One region of the Cronobacter muytjensii ATCC 51329 genome, then DNA from elsewhere that is predicted to be linked to it. Evidence: predicted binding sites of a transcription regulator. Region 1 holds the regulator's gene; the other holds the start of a gene.
The links. The regulator PurR, encoded in region 1, represses purine synthesis genes. The targets are predictions, from matches to a motif close to CANGCAAACGTTTGCNTG.

Region 1 (7,577 bases):
CACGGAATAGCCGCCATGATGACGATAAGCAGCAGCAGAAAGCCCTTCAGCGTGGCGCTTACCGAGCGGTCCGCCAGACGGCCGCCGAGATAGTTGCCAATGGAAAAACCAACGCCAATCAGTACCAGCATCGCGGTAACAAACGCCGGAGTGGCGTCAGTAATATGATGCAGCACCGGGGCGATATAGGTATAGAGCGTGAACATCGCGCCCGCGCCGAGCACTGTGGTCAGCAACGCGCTCACCACCTGCGGGCGCATCAGCACCGCCAGTTCGCTTTTCACATCCGGGCGCTCGCCGCTGCCGCCTTTCGGCAGTGAGAACCAGAGGCTCGCCATCGCTATCAGACCCAGCCCTGCCGTGGCGAGGAACGACATGCGCCAGCCGATGGTTTCGCCAAGCCAGGTCGCCGCAGGCACCCCGCCGATATTGGCGATGGTAAGCCCCATAAACATCGTCGCGACGGCGCTCGCCTGCTTATGCTTAGGCACCACGCTTGCGGCCACCACGGAGCCAAGCCCAAAGAACGCGCCGTGGTTGAGGCTGGTGAGAATACGCGAGGCCATCAGCGTCATGTAATCCGGCGCCAGCGCCGACAGCACATTGCCTGCCGTGAAAATCGCCATCAGGAAAATCAGGGCGCTGCGCCGGGCGCGATGCGACAGCAGTAGCGTCATCAGCGGCGCGCCGACCATGACCCCAACCGCGTAGGCGCTAATCAGCATACCGGCTGCGGGGATCGAGACGTTAACGCCGTGGGCGATCACCGGCAGCAGCCCCATCGGGGAAAACTCGGTCGTGCCAATGCCAAAAGCACCAATGGCCAGTGCCAGTAAAGGGAAATTGACTTTCATTAATTGCTCCAGAAATTGTACAACAGCGCCGGGAATTCACGGCGTTACAGCAGGATGCAGGAAGAATGGCATTTTCAGGTCGAAAAGATAAGTAACAAAAACAGCAAAATATTATTGCGAAGGTGTTAATGAACTCGCAAATAGTGTTATCAGCGAATCATAAGGGAATAAGGTGAAAAAGAAAGGCGGTAACGAAAGAAAACGGGTTAAACGCAGGAATTGTAAAAAGAAGACGGGAGAACAGGCGCGCTCCCCCGCGACACCCTTAATGCAGAATGGCGGTAAACGCGCCCGCCACAATTAAACCCAGTACAATAAAAGTGGTGACCAGCGAAAATTTCAGATCGGTACTCATGGTTTTCTCCTTAAAGACCCCATAAAAAACAGGTAGAGCGCATTTTTGCATAAACGCGCCGAAAAATCCTGCGACATTTAACCAGATATGCGTTTTCCCTCTTCCCCTTTCGATAAAGATAAGCCAAAATTCGTCGCTACTTTATTCGGTACCGGCCATCGACCCCTCCTCACGATAAATGTCGCGTTTCCCGGCATGCCGCACGTCCCCTCGTGGCACACAGGGGTGTGTACAGGCAAACGATTAACCCGTGATTTTACAGGGCTCAGCGAGGGGTCTGGAGTGATGATTAATGGCAACAATTAAAGACGTCGCGAAGCGAGCAAACGTTTCTACTACAACAGTCTCACATGTAATTAACAAAACCCGTTTTGTGGCGGAAGAGACGCGCAACGCGGTGTGGGCGGCAATTAAAGAATTACATTATTCGCCGAGCGCCGTGGCGCGCAGCCTGAAGGTGAACCACACCAAATCCATCGGCCTGCTCTCCACCAGCAGCGAAGCGCCCTATTTTGCGGAAATCATCGAAGCCGTTGAGAACAGCTGCTTCGCGAAAGGCTATACGCTGATCCTCGGCAACGCCCATAACAATCTGGAAAAGCAGCGCGCTTATCTGTCAATGATGGCGCAAAAGCGCGTCGATGGCCTGCTGGTGATGTGCTCGGAATACCCCGAGCCGCTGCTCGCCACGCTCGAGGAGTACCGTCATATCCCGATGGTCGTGATGGACTGGGGTGAAGCCAGAGCGGATTTCACCGACTCGGTTATCGATAACGCCTTCCAGGGCGGATACCTCGCGGGGCGCTATCTCATTGAGCGCGGCCATCGCGATATCGGGGTGATTCCCGGCCAGCTTGAGCGTAATACCGGCGTCGGGCGTTTCTCCGGCTTTATGAAGGCGCTGGAAGAAGCGATGATTAAAGTGCCGGAAAACTGGATTGTGCAGGGCGATTTCGAGCCGGAATCGGGCTATCGCGCGATGCAGCAGATCCTCTCCCAGCCGCAGCGTCCTACCGCTGTGTTCTGCGGCGGCGATATCATGGCGATGGGCGCGATTTGCGCCGCCGACGAGATGGGCCTGCGCGTGCCGCAGGATATTTCCATCATCGGCTACGATAACGTGCGCAACGCCCGCTTTTTCAGCCCGGCGCTGACCACCATCCATCAACCGAAGGAAACGCTGGGTCAGACCGCGTTTAATATGCTGCTTGATCGCATCATTAATAAACGCGAAGAGTCCCAGACTATCGAGGTGCACCCGCGCCTTATCGAACGCCGCTCGGTGGCGGACGGTCCGTTCCGCGACTATCGCCGTTAATCCCTGCCGGGAGCCCGCTCAGTCTGGCTCCCGCAGCCACTCCTTGTTCAGCGTTTCACTGTCCCCCAGGTAATCCAGCAGCCAGCGCAGCGCGGGCGAGGCGTCACTTTGCCGCCACGTCAGGCAGCAGGCGGCGTCCGGGAACGGGTTTTCCAGCGTCAACGCCCGCCACTGGCCGCGGTCCAGCCAGGGTTTTGCGAAATGCGTCGGCACCATGCCGATACACAGTCCCTCGCTCAGCGCGTCGGCGGCGCAGTGCCAGTCCGGCACCACCACGCGATGCTGGTTATCAAGCAGCCAGGTGATGCGTTTGGGCAGCGAGCGCGAGGTGTCTTCCAGCACCAGCGACGGGTAATCGCGCAGACTGTCATCGCTGAGCGCGCCCGCGTGCTGCGCCAGCGGATGATGGCTCGCCACCACGCAGCGCCAGCTCAACATGCCCATATCACGAAACGCGAAGCGCCCGCCGCCCACCGGCACCGCCTGGGTGGCGCCGATGGCGACTTCCACGCGTCCGTCCGCCAGCGCGTCCCAGACGCCGTTAAACACCTCCTGCGACACCAGCAATTCGACATCGGAAAAGTGGCGGTAGAAATCAAGCACCAGCCGACGCGTGCGTTCGGGGCGCACGATATTATCGACCGCGATGGAGAGCTGCCCGCGCCAGCCGTTAGCAATCTGCTGGCACTGCTGACGGGTGATCATCATTTTTTTGATAACAGAACGCCCTTCCCGCAGAAACCAGGCGCCAGCGGGCGTCAGCACCACGTCACGATGGCGACGTTCAAACAAAGAGACCGCCAGCCACTCTTCAAGCTGGCGCACGGTATAGCTGACGGCAGAAGGCACGCGATGGAGTTCCGCCGCCGCCGCGCTGAAGCTGCCGTTGCGCGCCACCGCGTCTACCACTTCGAGTGAATACTCAGACCACATTTTCTGCCTGCAAAAATTTTGAATGGAAACGGCAAATATTAACGTTTCACAAGCCGGTTTGCACTCCGTACACTCCGGGCTCTTTCGCGTATTACGAAGTGAGCAAAAATTATGCGACCTACAAAAGGCTTTCTTTGCTGGCTGGCCGGGCTGAGCGTGCTCGGGTTTCTCGCCACCGATATGTATCTGCCGGCGTTCGCGGCAATTGAAGCGGATCTCCATACAGCGCCGTCCGCTATCAGCGCCTCCCTGAGTCTGTTCCTCGCGGGCTTTGCGCTCGCGCAGCTAGCCTGGGGGCCGCTCTCTGACCGTTTCGGCCGTCGCCCGGTCTTGCTGGCGGGGCTCGGGATTTTCGCGACAGGCTGCCTTGGCACCGTCTGGGTAGAGAGCGCAGGCGCGCTGCTGGCGCTGCGCTTTATTCAGGCAGTCGGCGTTTGTGCGGCTGCGGTAAGCTGGCAGGCGTTGGTGACGGACCGCTACCCGGCCCAGCAGGCGCGGCGTATTTTCGCCACCATTATGCCGCTGGTGGGGCTCTCCCCGGCACTGGCGCCGCTGCTTGGCAGCTGGATCCTGAACCATTTCGACTGGCAGGCGATTTTCGTGGTACTGTTCGCCATTACGCTGCTGCTGATGATCCCGGCGCTGCGTCTGCCCGCAGGCGCGCCGCAAGGCAACCACGACGGCGAGCCGCTGAGCTTCGCCATGCTGCTGCGCTCGCCCGCCTATAGCGGCAATGTGCTGATCTACGCCGCCTGCTCCGCCAGCTTTTTCGCCTGGCTGACCGGTTCGCCGTTTATCCTGCACGCGATGGGCTACAGCCCGGCGGTGATAGGCTTAAGCTATGTACCGCAGACTATCGCCTTTCTTATCGGCGGCTACGGCTGTCGCAGCGCGCTGCAAAAATGGCACGGCGAGAAGCTGCTGCCGTGGCTGCTGGTGGGCTATGCGCTAAGCGTGATCGCCACCTGGCTTGTAGGCTTAAGCGATGCGGTGACGCTGACGACGCTGCTTATTCCCTTCTGCCTGATGGCGATGGCGAACGGCGCGATTTACCCTATTGTCGTGGCCGCCGCGCTGCTGCCCTTCCCGCAGGCGACCGGACGCGCCGCCGCGCTGCAGAATACTTTGCAATTGGGGCTGTGCTTTGTGGCGAGTCTGGTGGTTTCGTGGCTGGTCGCAACACCGCTGCTTTCCACCACCAGCGTGATGCTGGCGACAGTCTTGCTGGCGGGTCTTGGCTGGCGGCTTCGCGGGCGTCAGGTCAGCGTGCGGTAATCAGGCGGGCGATAATATGACGTTTTTGTTATTAGCGTGCTAACTGTCAATGGTTGAATCATCGTAATGCGAGGCCTATACTGATTCGCGGCTCTACGATAAATACCATAAATATTATGTAGTAACGGGAGCCGCTGGCTCCCGTTTTTTCTGGAATGACTATTCTGGCAAGGGGCATCTCCCTTCCTCTGTTCTACGTCGGATATCAGGCTCGCGGACCTTTCCGTGATATTTCTCACATACCGAAAATTGCGACTACGCTGTTTTAAGGTTCTGGTCACATCAGTGATGGAGAAGCTATGAGTTCATCGTGTCTGGAAGAAGTCAACATACCGGATAACCACTGGTATCGCATTGCAGCTGAACTGCTCAGCCGGGCCGGGATCACCGTTAACGGCCCCGCTCCCTCCGATATTCAGGTAAAAAACCCGGATTTTTTTAAACGTGTTTTACAGGAAGGCTCTCTCGGCCTTGGCGAAAGCTATATGGACGGATGGTGGGAGTGCGAACGCCTCGATCTGTTCTTCACCAGGGTGCTCCGTGCGGGGCTCGAAGACCAACTCCCTCACCATTTCAAAGATACGCTGCGCATCCTCGGCGCCCGTCTGTTTAACCTGCAATCGAAAAAGCGCGCCTGGATTGTCGGTAAAGAGCATTACGATCTCGGCAACGATCTCTTCAGCCGGATGCTCGACCCGTATATGCAATACTCCTGCGGTTACTGGAAAGAGGCGGATAATCTGGAGGACGCCCAGCAGGCGAAGTTGCGGCTGATCTGCGAAAAGCTTGAACTCAAGCCTGGTATGACGCTGCTGGATATCGGCTGCGGCTGGGGCGGTCTCGCCGCGTTCGCCGCGCGATATTATGGCGTGTCGGTCACCGGCGTGACTATCTCTGCCGAGCAACAGAAGATGGCGCAGGCGCGCTGTGACGGCCTTGACGTGACGATCCTTTTGCAGGATTACCGCGATCTCAATGCTCAGTTCGACCGCATCGTCTCGGTGGGCATGTTCGAGCATGTCGGCCCGAAAAACTACGCCACCTATTTCGATGTCGCCGACCGTAACCTGAAGCCTGACGGGCTGTTCCTGCTGCACACCATCGGCTCGCGCAAAACCGATAACAATGTCGATCCGTGGATTGATAAATACATCTTTCCGAACGGCTGTCTGCCCTCAGCCCGGCAGATTGCCGCCGCCAGCGAGCCACACTTCGTGATGGAGGACTGGCATAACTTCGGCGCGGATTACGATAAAACCCTGATGGCCTGGTACGCGCGTTTTCTCACCGCCTGGCCGGACATCGCTGATAACTACTCAGAGCGGTTTAAACGGATGTTCACCTATTACCTGAACGCCTGCGCGGGCGCGTTTCGCGCGCGCGATATCCAGCTCTGGCAGGTCGTCTTCAGCCGCGGCGTGGAAAACGGCCTGCGCGTCGCCCGCTAAACGCTCGCCCCGGCGCATGCCGGGGGTTTTTTGCCACTCTCTCTTGCCTGCTTTGTGATATTTCTCACGCTTTCACGACGTTTCCTTCAATAAAAGTGATCCCGGCGACAATCAGGTGACAGACGCATGGAAACCGGTTTCCATTTTGTTTCACACTGAGCGCCATTCCCCCTGCCTGAGAAAGGAAATGCCTCATGAGTCTGTACCAGAGTATGGTCCATGTTATTGAAAACAAAATTACGCCGCTGGCGGGCGCCATGGGTTCGCAGCGTCACGTGGTGGCCATCAGGGACGGCTTTCTTGCCGCCCTGCCGTTTATGATTATTGGTTCGTTTCTGCTGGTGTTTATCTTTCCGCCCTTCTCGCCGGATACGCAGAACGGCTTTTGCCGCGCCTGGCTCGATCTTTCGCTGAAATACCGCGAACAGCTGATGTTGCCGTTTAACCTCAGCATGGGCGTAATGACGTTTTTTATCTCCGTTGGCATTGGCGCAAGCCTCGGCAAGCACTATCAGCTTGACCCGATCATGACCGGCCTGCTGGCGTTTATGGCCTTTCTGCTGGTAGCCGCGCCCTATAAAGACGGCGCTATCTCCACGCAATATTTCTCCGGCCAGGGCATCTTTACGGCGCTTATCACGGCGATTTACGCGAGCGAAATGTATGCCTTTCTGAAACGTCACAATATTACTATTCGCCTGCCAAAAGAGGTGCCGACCGGCGTCGCGCGTTCATTTGAGATTTTGATCCCGGTGGTCGTGATTGTCTTTACGCTTCACCCGCTCAACCTGCTGATTGAATCCACCACCGGCATGATCCTGCCGGAGGCGATTATGCACCTGCTGTCGCCGCTGGTGGCTGCCTCTGATTCCCTGCCGGCGATCCTGATTTCCGTGCTGATTTGCCAGATTTTGTGGTTTGCCGGTATTCATGGGGCGCTTATCGTCACCGGTATTATGAACCCGTTCTGGATGGCGAATCTTTCCGCCAACCAGGCCGCGCTCGCTGCGGGCCAGGCGCTGCCGCATATCTATCTGCAGGGTTTCTGGGACCACTACCTGCTGATTGGCGGCGTAGGGTCGACACTGCCGCTGGCGTTCCTGCTGCTGCGCAGTCGCGCGATCCACCTGCGCACCATCGGTAAAATGGGCGTCGTACCGAGCCTCTTTAACATCAACGAACCAATTCTGTTTGGCGCGCCGGTCATCATGAACCCGGTCTTCTTCCTGCCGTTTATTCTGGTGCCGATGGTGAACGCCGTGCTGGCGTGGACCGCGACGAAACTGGGCTGGCTGGCGCAGGTCGTCTCGCTGACGCCGTGGACCACGCCCGCGCCGGTCGGCGCGTCATGGGCCGCCAACTGGGCGTTCAGCCCGGTCATCATGTGCCTTATC
Region 2 (7,577 bases), 1.3 Mb from region 1:
CGGAACAACTGCTGGAATCAGAGCTGTTCGGCCATGCACGCGGCGCCTTCACCGGCGCGGTAAGCAGCCGTGAAGGGCTGTTCCAGGCGGCGGAGGGCGGTACGCTGTTTCTTGATGAGATTGGCGATATGCCCGTGCCGTTGCAGGTGAAGCTGCTGCGCGTTCTTCAGGAGCGCAAGGTACGCCCGCTCGGCAGTAACCGCGATATCGATATCAACGTGCGGATTATCTCCGCCACCCACCGCGACCTGCCGAAGGCGATGGCGCGCGGCGAATTCCGCGAAGATCTCTTTTATCGTCTTAACGTCGTGAACCTGAAAATTCCGGCGTTGCAGGAGCGCGCGGAGGATATTCCGCTACTGGCGACACACCTGCTGCGTCAGGCGGCGGACCGGCATAAACCGTTTGTGCGCAGTTTCTCCACCGACGCGATGAAGCGCCTGATGACGGCAAGCTGGCCGGGCAATGTACGCCAGCTGGTCAACGTGATTGAGCAGTGCGTGGCGCTGACCTCCGCGCCGGTTATCAGCGACGCGCTGGTTGAGCAGGCGCTGGAAGGCGAAAACACGGTGCTGCCGACGTTCGTCGAGGCGCGCAATCAGTTTGAACTCAACTATCTGCGCAAGCTGCTGCAAATCACCAAAGGCAACGTCACCCACGCCGCGCGTATGGCGGGGCGCAACCGCACCGAATTCTATAAGCTGCTGGCCCGTCATGAGCTTGAGGCGAATGATTTTAAAGAGTAGTTTTTGATGCCCAAACCGCCGCAAGGTATGGTAATTTGAGCAACCGATTACGCGAATTGAATCGCCGTGCAGGCGCTGGCAGGAATTAAGGATCCACCATGAAAAAGATTGATGCGATTATTAAACCCTTCAAACTCGATGATGTGCGTGAAGCGCTGGCGGAAGTCGGGATCACCGGGATGACGGTGACTGAGGTCAAGGGGTTTGGTCGTCAGAAAGGCCATACTGAGCTCTATCGCGGCGCGGAATATATGGTGGATTTCCTGCCGAAAGTGAAAATTGAAATCGTGGTGACCGACGATATCGTCGATACCTGCGTGGATACGATTATCCGCACCGCCCAGACCGGTAAAATCGGCGACGGTAAGATTTTCGTTTTCGACGTGGCGCGCGTGGTGCGTATCCGTACCGGTGAAGAAGACGACGCCGCGATTTAACCGCTGGGTTGCGCGTGATAAACAAAAAGCAGGTCGCGATGACCTGCTTTTTTTGTGCCGGTTGAGTGATAAAGAGGGGGCGCTTAGCCACTCTAAAAGCGAACCCCTTGCAGGGGGCGCAGGCGGGTAAGCAAAGCGCACCCGCTTTGATAAATCTACCCGCGGTCGCAAGCCTACCCGCCATCACCACTCCACCTGCCGCTTACAGCACCTTATGCGGGCCGAAACATTCGTAATGGATATTCTCTTTATTCACGCCGAGGCTCACCAGCTGTTCAGCGGCGAACTGCATAAATTTCACCGGGCCGCAGACGTAAAACTGCATGCCGGGCGCGGTCACGTCTGCTTTACGATCGTGCAGCGCCATCAACCCTTCGCTGTTATAACGGCCCGCGCTGCGATCGGCGTCGCTCGGCACACGATACCAGACGTGACTGGTAAAGCGGGGGAGCGCGGCTCCTCGTTGCGCCACTTCATCGGTAAACGCATGCACATCGCCGCTTTCCGCCGCGTGATACCAGTTCACCTGCGCCGGATGCTGCGCACTGGCAAGCGTATCCAGCATCGCCAGCAGCGGCGTCTGACCGACGCCAGCGGAGATTAGCGTCACCGGCGTTTGCGGGTCGACCTGCATAAAGAAATCGCCGGCGGGCGCGGCAAGCGCAATCACGTCGCCCGGCTGCGCATGCTGGTGCAGCCAGTTCGACACCTGGCCTTCGCCTTCGCGTTTCACCGCGATGCGATAGCTTTTGCCGTTCGGCTTGCGGGTAAGCGAATATTGACGAATTTCCTGATGCGCGAACCCTGCAGGTTTGATCCACACGGCAGTGTATTGACCTGGCAGATAATCGGCCACCGGGCCGCCATCAACCGGCTCCAGCTCAAAGCTCGTCACAATCGCGCTCTGCGGCGTTTTGCTGACAATACGGAACGGGCGGGTGCCTTCCCAGCCGCCGGTTTTCTGCGCGTTGCTCTGGTAAATCTCCGCTTCGCGGTTGATAAACACGCCCGCTAACACGCCATACGCTTTGCCCCACGCGTCCAGCACTTCCTGGCCCGGGCTGAACATCTCATCAAGCGTCGCCAGCAGATGCTCGCCGACGATGTTGTACTGCTCGGGTTTAATATGAAAGCTGGTGTGCTTTTGGGCGATTTTCTCCACCGCAGGCAGCAGGGCGGCGAGGTTTTCAATATTGGTCGCATAGGCGCAAATGGCGTTAAACAGCGCTTCACGCTGATCGCCGTTGCGCTGGTTGCTCATATTGAAAATCTCTTTCAGCTCCGGGTTATGGGTGAACATGCGGTCATAAAAATGCGCGGTCAGTTTCGGGCCGGTCTGCGCCAGCAGCGGAATGGTGGATTTCACGACGGCGATGGTTTGACTATCCAGCATGGTTGCTTCCTTCCAGATTTTTATAAAGTGTATTTTAAATGCATCTTATGAAAAATAACTGCACGTTGCAAAGGGTTTTAGCCGTGCCTTCGACGCGGCTCACACTGGATGAAAAAAGGACAGGTTGATGATGAAAATATATCGTGCGTACCGCCCTTGTGCTTAATCGTTCAAACCCTTGCGCCACGCCATGCCAAACGTTTGCGTAAAAAGCTGTGTCAAGACCTATCTTCACGTTGCCAATCGGTTTACACTGTTGCCCGTCGCCCAAAAGGGCACCTTACTTGCAGTACCTTTTTATTGTCAGCTGAGTCAGGAGATGCGGATGTTAAAGCGTGAAATGAACATTGCCGATTATGATGCCGAACTGTGGCAGGCTATGGAGCAGGAGAAAGTACGTCAGGAAGAGCACATCGAACTGATCGCCTCCGAAAACTACACCAGCCCGCGCGTCATGCAGGCTCAGGGCTCTCAGCTGACCAACAAATATGCCGAAGGCTATCCGGGCAAGCGCTACTACGGCGGTTGCGAATATGTGGATATCGTCGAACAGCTGGCTATCGACCGCGCGAAAGCACTGTTTGGCGCGGATTACGCCAACGTCCAGCCGCACTCTGGTTCTCAGGCGAACTTTGCGGTTTACACCGCGCTGCTGCAACCGGGTGATACCGTGCTGGGGATGAACCTGGCGCAGGGCGGCCACCTGACGCACGGCTCCCCGGTCAACTTCTCCGGTAAGCTCTACAACATCATCCCTTACGGTATCGATGAAACCGGTAAAATTGACTACGAAGATATGGCGAAGCAGGCGCAGACCCATAAACCGAAGATGATCATCGGCGGCTTCTCTGCGTACTCCGGCATCGTTGACTGGGCAAAAATGCGTGAAATCGCTGACAGCATCGGCGCATACCTGTTCGTTGACATGGCCCACGTGGCGGGTCTGATTGCCGCTGGCGTTTATCCGAACCCGGTTCCGCACGCGCATGTGGTTACCACGACGACCCATAAAACCCTGGCGGGCCCGCGCGGCGGTCTGATCCTTGCCAAAGGCGGCAGCGAAGAGCTGTACAAAAAACTGAACTCTGCCGTATTCCCGAGCGCGCAGGGGGGCCCGCTGATGCACGTTATCGCGGCGAAAGCGGTCGCGCTGAAAGAGGCGATGGAGCCGGAGTTCAAAACCTACCAGCAGCAGGTTGCGAAAAACGCCAAAGCGATGGTGGAAGTGTTCCTGAATCGTGGCTACAAAGTGGTGTCCGGCGGTACTGAAAACCACCTGTTCCTGCTGGATCTGGTGGATAAAAACCTGACCGGTAAAGACGCTGACGCAGCCCTCGGCCGCGCCAACATTACTGTGAACAAAAACAGCGTGCCGAACGATCCGAAGAGCCCGTTCGTCACTTCCGGTATCCGTATCGGTTCGCCGTCTGTGACCCGCCGCGGCTTTAAAGAAGCGGAAGTCAAAGAGCTGGCAGGCTGGATGTGCGACATTCTGGATAACATCCATGACGACGCGGTGATTGAGCGCGTTAAAGGTAAAGTGCTGGATATCTGCGCACGCTTCCCGGTTTACGCGTAAGCGTTCACTGCCGCATAAAGGCCGCCTCGCGCGGCCTTTTTTTATGGGCTCATCACACAGGATACCGCCATGCGCATACAGGAATTCTCGACGCTGACCGGGCTTGGCGTTCATACGCTGCGCTATTACGAAAAGCTCGGGCTGCTGATACCGGCGCGCAACGCCAGCGGGCATCGCGACTATCGCCGTGGCGATCTCGACTGGGCGGCGTTTATCACACGCCTCAAGGAAACCGATATGCCGCTTGCGGCTATCCAGCGTTACGCGCGGCTGCGCGCGCAGGGAGAGACGACCGCCGCTGAGCGGCGAGAACTCCTGGCGGAACACGCCCTGCGGCTGGAGGCGCGGCTGGCGCAGCAGGCCGATCATCTGGCGCGCCTGAAAGAGAAAATGGCGTATTACGACCAGACGCTGTTAAAAAACAGCGCTTGACCTGGAGTTAACTCGAAGCTTTACCGTTATCCGTATCACACAAAAGGAGAACGGTATGACTTCATCACGTTATGACACAGGGCTTGCGCGACTTGCGGAAATCGACGGCGCGGCAGGGCAGAATGTTATTAAAGCGCTGGCCGATATCGCCCCCGATCTTGGGCGCTACGTTATCGAGTTCGGCTTCGGGGATATCTACAGCAGGCCTGGGCTGTCGCTGAAAAGCCGGGAGCTTGCGACCGTCGCCGCGCTCACCGCGCTCGGCCATGCGCAACCACAACTGGCGGTGCATCTGCATGCGGCGCTGAACGTCGGCTGCACGCGCGAGGAGCTAATCGAAGTGATTATCCAGATGTCGCTGTATGCCGGTTTCCCGGCGGCGCTCAACGCCATGTTTACCGCCAAAGCGGTGTTTGCTGAAGCAGGCGTTTAACGCACGCCAGGCCGCTGCGGCGGCCTGATTTATCACCCGATGCGTAATGTTATGGCTTTGTTATGCATCACTTGCAACCCCCTGCCTTTCCCGCCAGACTAACGCCTCCAAAACGGGAGGGAATCATGGTTTTGCATTCCACGCGCTGGCTGGCGCTCAGCTATTTCACCTACTTCTTTAGCTACGGTATTTTTCTGCCCTTCTGGAGCGTCTGGCTCGCGGGCGTCGGCGTCGCGCCGGAAACCATCGGCCTGCTGCTAGGCTCGGGCCTCATTGCGCGCTTTCTCGGCAGCCTGCTGCTGGCTCCGCGTGTGAAAGATCCCTCCCGCTTAGTCTTCGCGCTGCGCCTGCTGGCGACGCTGACGCTGGTGTTCGCGCTCGGCTTCTGGTTCGGGCATCAGACTGCCTGGCTGTTTGTCATCCTGGTTGGCTTTAACCTCTTTTTCTCGCCGCTGGTGCCGCTCACCGACGCGCTGGCCGCCACCTGGCAGCGTCAGATAACGATGGATTACGGCCGCGTGCGGCTGTGGGGCTCGCTCGCGTTTGTGATTGGCTCAGCGCTCACTGGTAAACTGGTCAGCGCCTATGACTACCGGGCGATTCTGGCGCTGCTGTCGCTTGGCGTGGCGTCCATGCTTATCGGGATGCTGCTGAAGCCTTCCGTAATGCCGCAGGGTGAAGCGCGCCACAATGAGGCGGCGGGCTGGCCGGTCTGGCGCAAGCTGATAAGCGAAAACTGGCGCTTTCTCGCCTGCGTCAGCCTGTTGCAGGGCGCGCATGCCGCCTATTATGGCTTTAGCGCGATTTACTGGCAGGGGCAGGGCTATTCCGCGTCAGTGGTGGGGTATCTGTGGTCACTCGGCGTGGTGGCGGAAATTGTCATCTTCGCACTGAGTAAAAAACTTTTTGGCCGCTTTGGCGCGCGCGAACTGCTGCTGCTCTCCGGCGTGCTGGGGATTATCCGCTGGGGCCTGATGGGCTGGACGACCGCGCTGCCGTGGCTCATCGTGGCGCAGATCCTGCACTGCGGCAGCTTCTCCATCTGCCACCTGGCGGCGATGCGTTATATCGCCGCGCGCGAGGGCTCGGAAGTGATCCGGCTGCAGTCGGTCTACTCCGCTGTGGCGATGGGCGGCGGCATCGCGGTGATGACCGTCTTCGCAGGGTTCCTCTACCAGCACCTGGCGGGCGGTGTTTTCTGGGTGATGGCGCTGGTCGCGCTACCCGCGCTCTTCCTGCGCCCGAAAGTGGCGGCCCGCGCTTAGGCCTCCAGAATCTCCCGTATCCGCTGCTGCTGATGTTCGCCAAGCGGCAGCGTGGCGTGAATAAGCGGCGGCGAGAAGAGCGGCAGCGAGGTGGTGTAAGGCGTCACAATCAGCGCCACCTCTTTCGGCGCGCCTTCCTGCTGAAAGGTATGCAGCGTCAGATGCTTAATATTAAGCGGCAGCAGGGTCAGTTCCCGTAGCTGCTGCTCGATTTCCGCCTCAAGCGTCGCGTCGTTGCCGGTCAGCAGCAGCACCTGTTTTTCATGCAGATCCGTCTCCTGCATCAGCCACGCGCCGAAAATCACCGCCACCAGCCCCACTTCTTCATCGGAGAACGTCACCCGATACTCCTCTTCAAAGCGGTCAAACGCTTTGCGGGTGGTACGCATCAGCCGGGGATAAAGGCGGTTAATCTCTTCCGGCAGACTGTTGTCGATGCCAATGCCAAACAGGCTGCGATCGAGCGCCTGACACAGGTGGATATAGAGCTGATCCGCAAGCCCCTGTTCATCGCTGAACGCCATGCCGGAGAGTTCGCGAAAGCGCGCGATGAGCGAACCGACCGCGTGGCGCAGGCGATGATCTTCCGGATGCGCGTCGCGCAGCGGGTCGGGCGTGCGCAGCATCATAAACAGCAGCGCCAGGAAACAGTGTTCATTGACGTGCGGCGACTGGGCGACGCGGCGCTGCCAGTGACGCACGATCTCCTGAGCCGCCAGAAACTCCGCGCGGGCGCGCATCCAGAGCTGCTGCGGCTCGCTGAACTCCGGCGTCTGGCCGTAATGGTGCTGAATCAGGCAATATTGCAGGTAGAGGCGCAGGAACTGCACGTCGCGCGCTTCGAACTGGCGGTTTAGTCGCCGCGCGCAGAGGTTGACCAGCGCGTGTAAATTCGTATCGTCATACAGCGCCGTCGCAATGCCGTGCTGGCGCAGTTCGCTTTTCAGCGCAGGTGTGAAATGCTGCTGGATAAACTGCGGGCACAGGCGCAGCGCCCGGCGCAGCCAGTGCAGCAGGCAGAGGCGGCGGTCTAACGCCGTGCCTTCAATCCGGTAGCTGCCGTCCTGCTGGGTGATAATACTCAACCGGTGATATCGCTGGATCTCGTCGCCGGTTTCGGCAATGTCCTGTCGGGCGATGGCGCCGTCGACGCCATTAAGGCGACCTACGCTTTCCGGCGTGATGGTCTGGCCCGGCAGATAGAGCATTAAAAGTACCTGGCAGCGGCGCTGCGGACTGGAAAGCACAGATGGTGGAGGGCAGAGCAGAGTCATCATCCGTTTTGTCCAGTG

Region 2: the regulator PurR is predicted to act here: its motif matches at 2,767-2,784, upstream of glyA (serine hydroxymethyltransferase).

What each region holds. Positions count from the first base shown of each region.
Region 1 is NZ_CP012268.1:2,059,944-2,067,520, forward strand. Features, by position in the region: gene AFK63_RS09565 (MFS transporter) at 1-854, opposite strand, end outside; gene cydH (cytochrome bd-I oxidase subunit CydH) at 1,120-1,209, opposite strand; gene purR (HTH-type transcriptional repressor PurR) at 1,502-2,527, shown strand; gene punR (DNA-binding transcriptional activator PunR) at 2,546-3,460, opposite strand; gene punC (purine nucleoside transporter PunC) at 3,572-4,735, shown strand; gene cfa (cyclopropane fatty acyl phospholipid synthase) at 5,035-6,183, shown strand; gene AFK63_RS09590 (PTS sugar transporter subunit IIC) at 6,378-7,577, shown strand, end outside.
Region 2 is NZ_CP012268.1:730,778-738,354, forward strand. Features, by position in the region: gene glrR (two-component system response regulator GlrR) at 1-746, shown strand, start outside; gene glnB (nitrogen regulatory protein P-II) at 845-1,183, shown strand; gene hmpA (NO-inducible flavohemoprotein) at 1,386-2,576, opposite strand; gene glyA (serine hydroxymethyltransferase) at 2,902-4,155, shown strand; gene AFK63_RS03470 (MerR family transcriptional regulator) at 4,225-4,587, shown strand; gene AFK63_RS03475 (carboxymuconolactone decarboxylase family protein) at 4,643-5,020, shown strand; gene AFK63_RS03480 (3-phenylpropionate MFS transporter) at 5,146-6,285, shown strand; gene csiE (stationary phase inducible protein CsiE) at 6,282-7,562, opposite strand.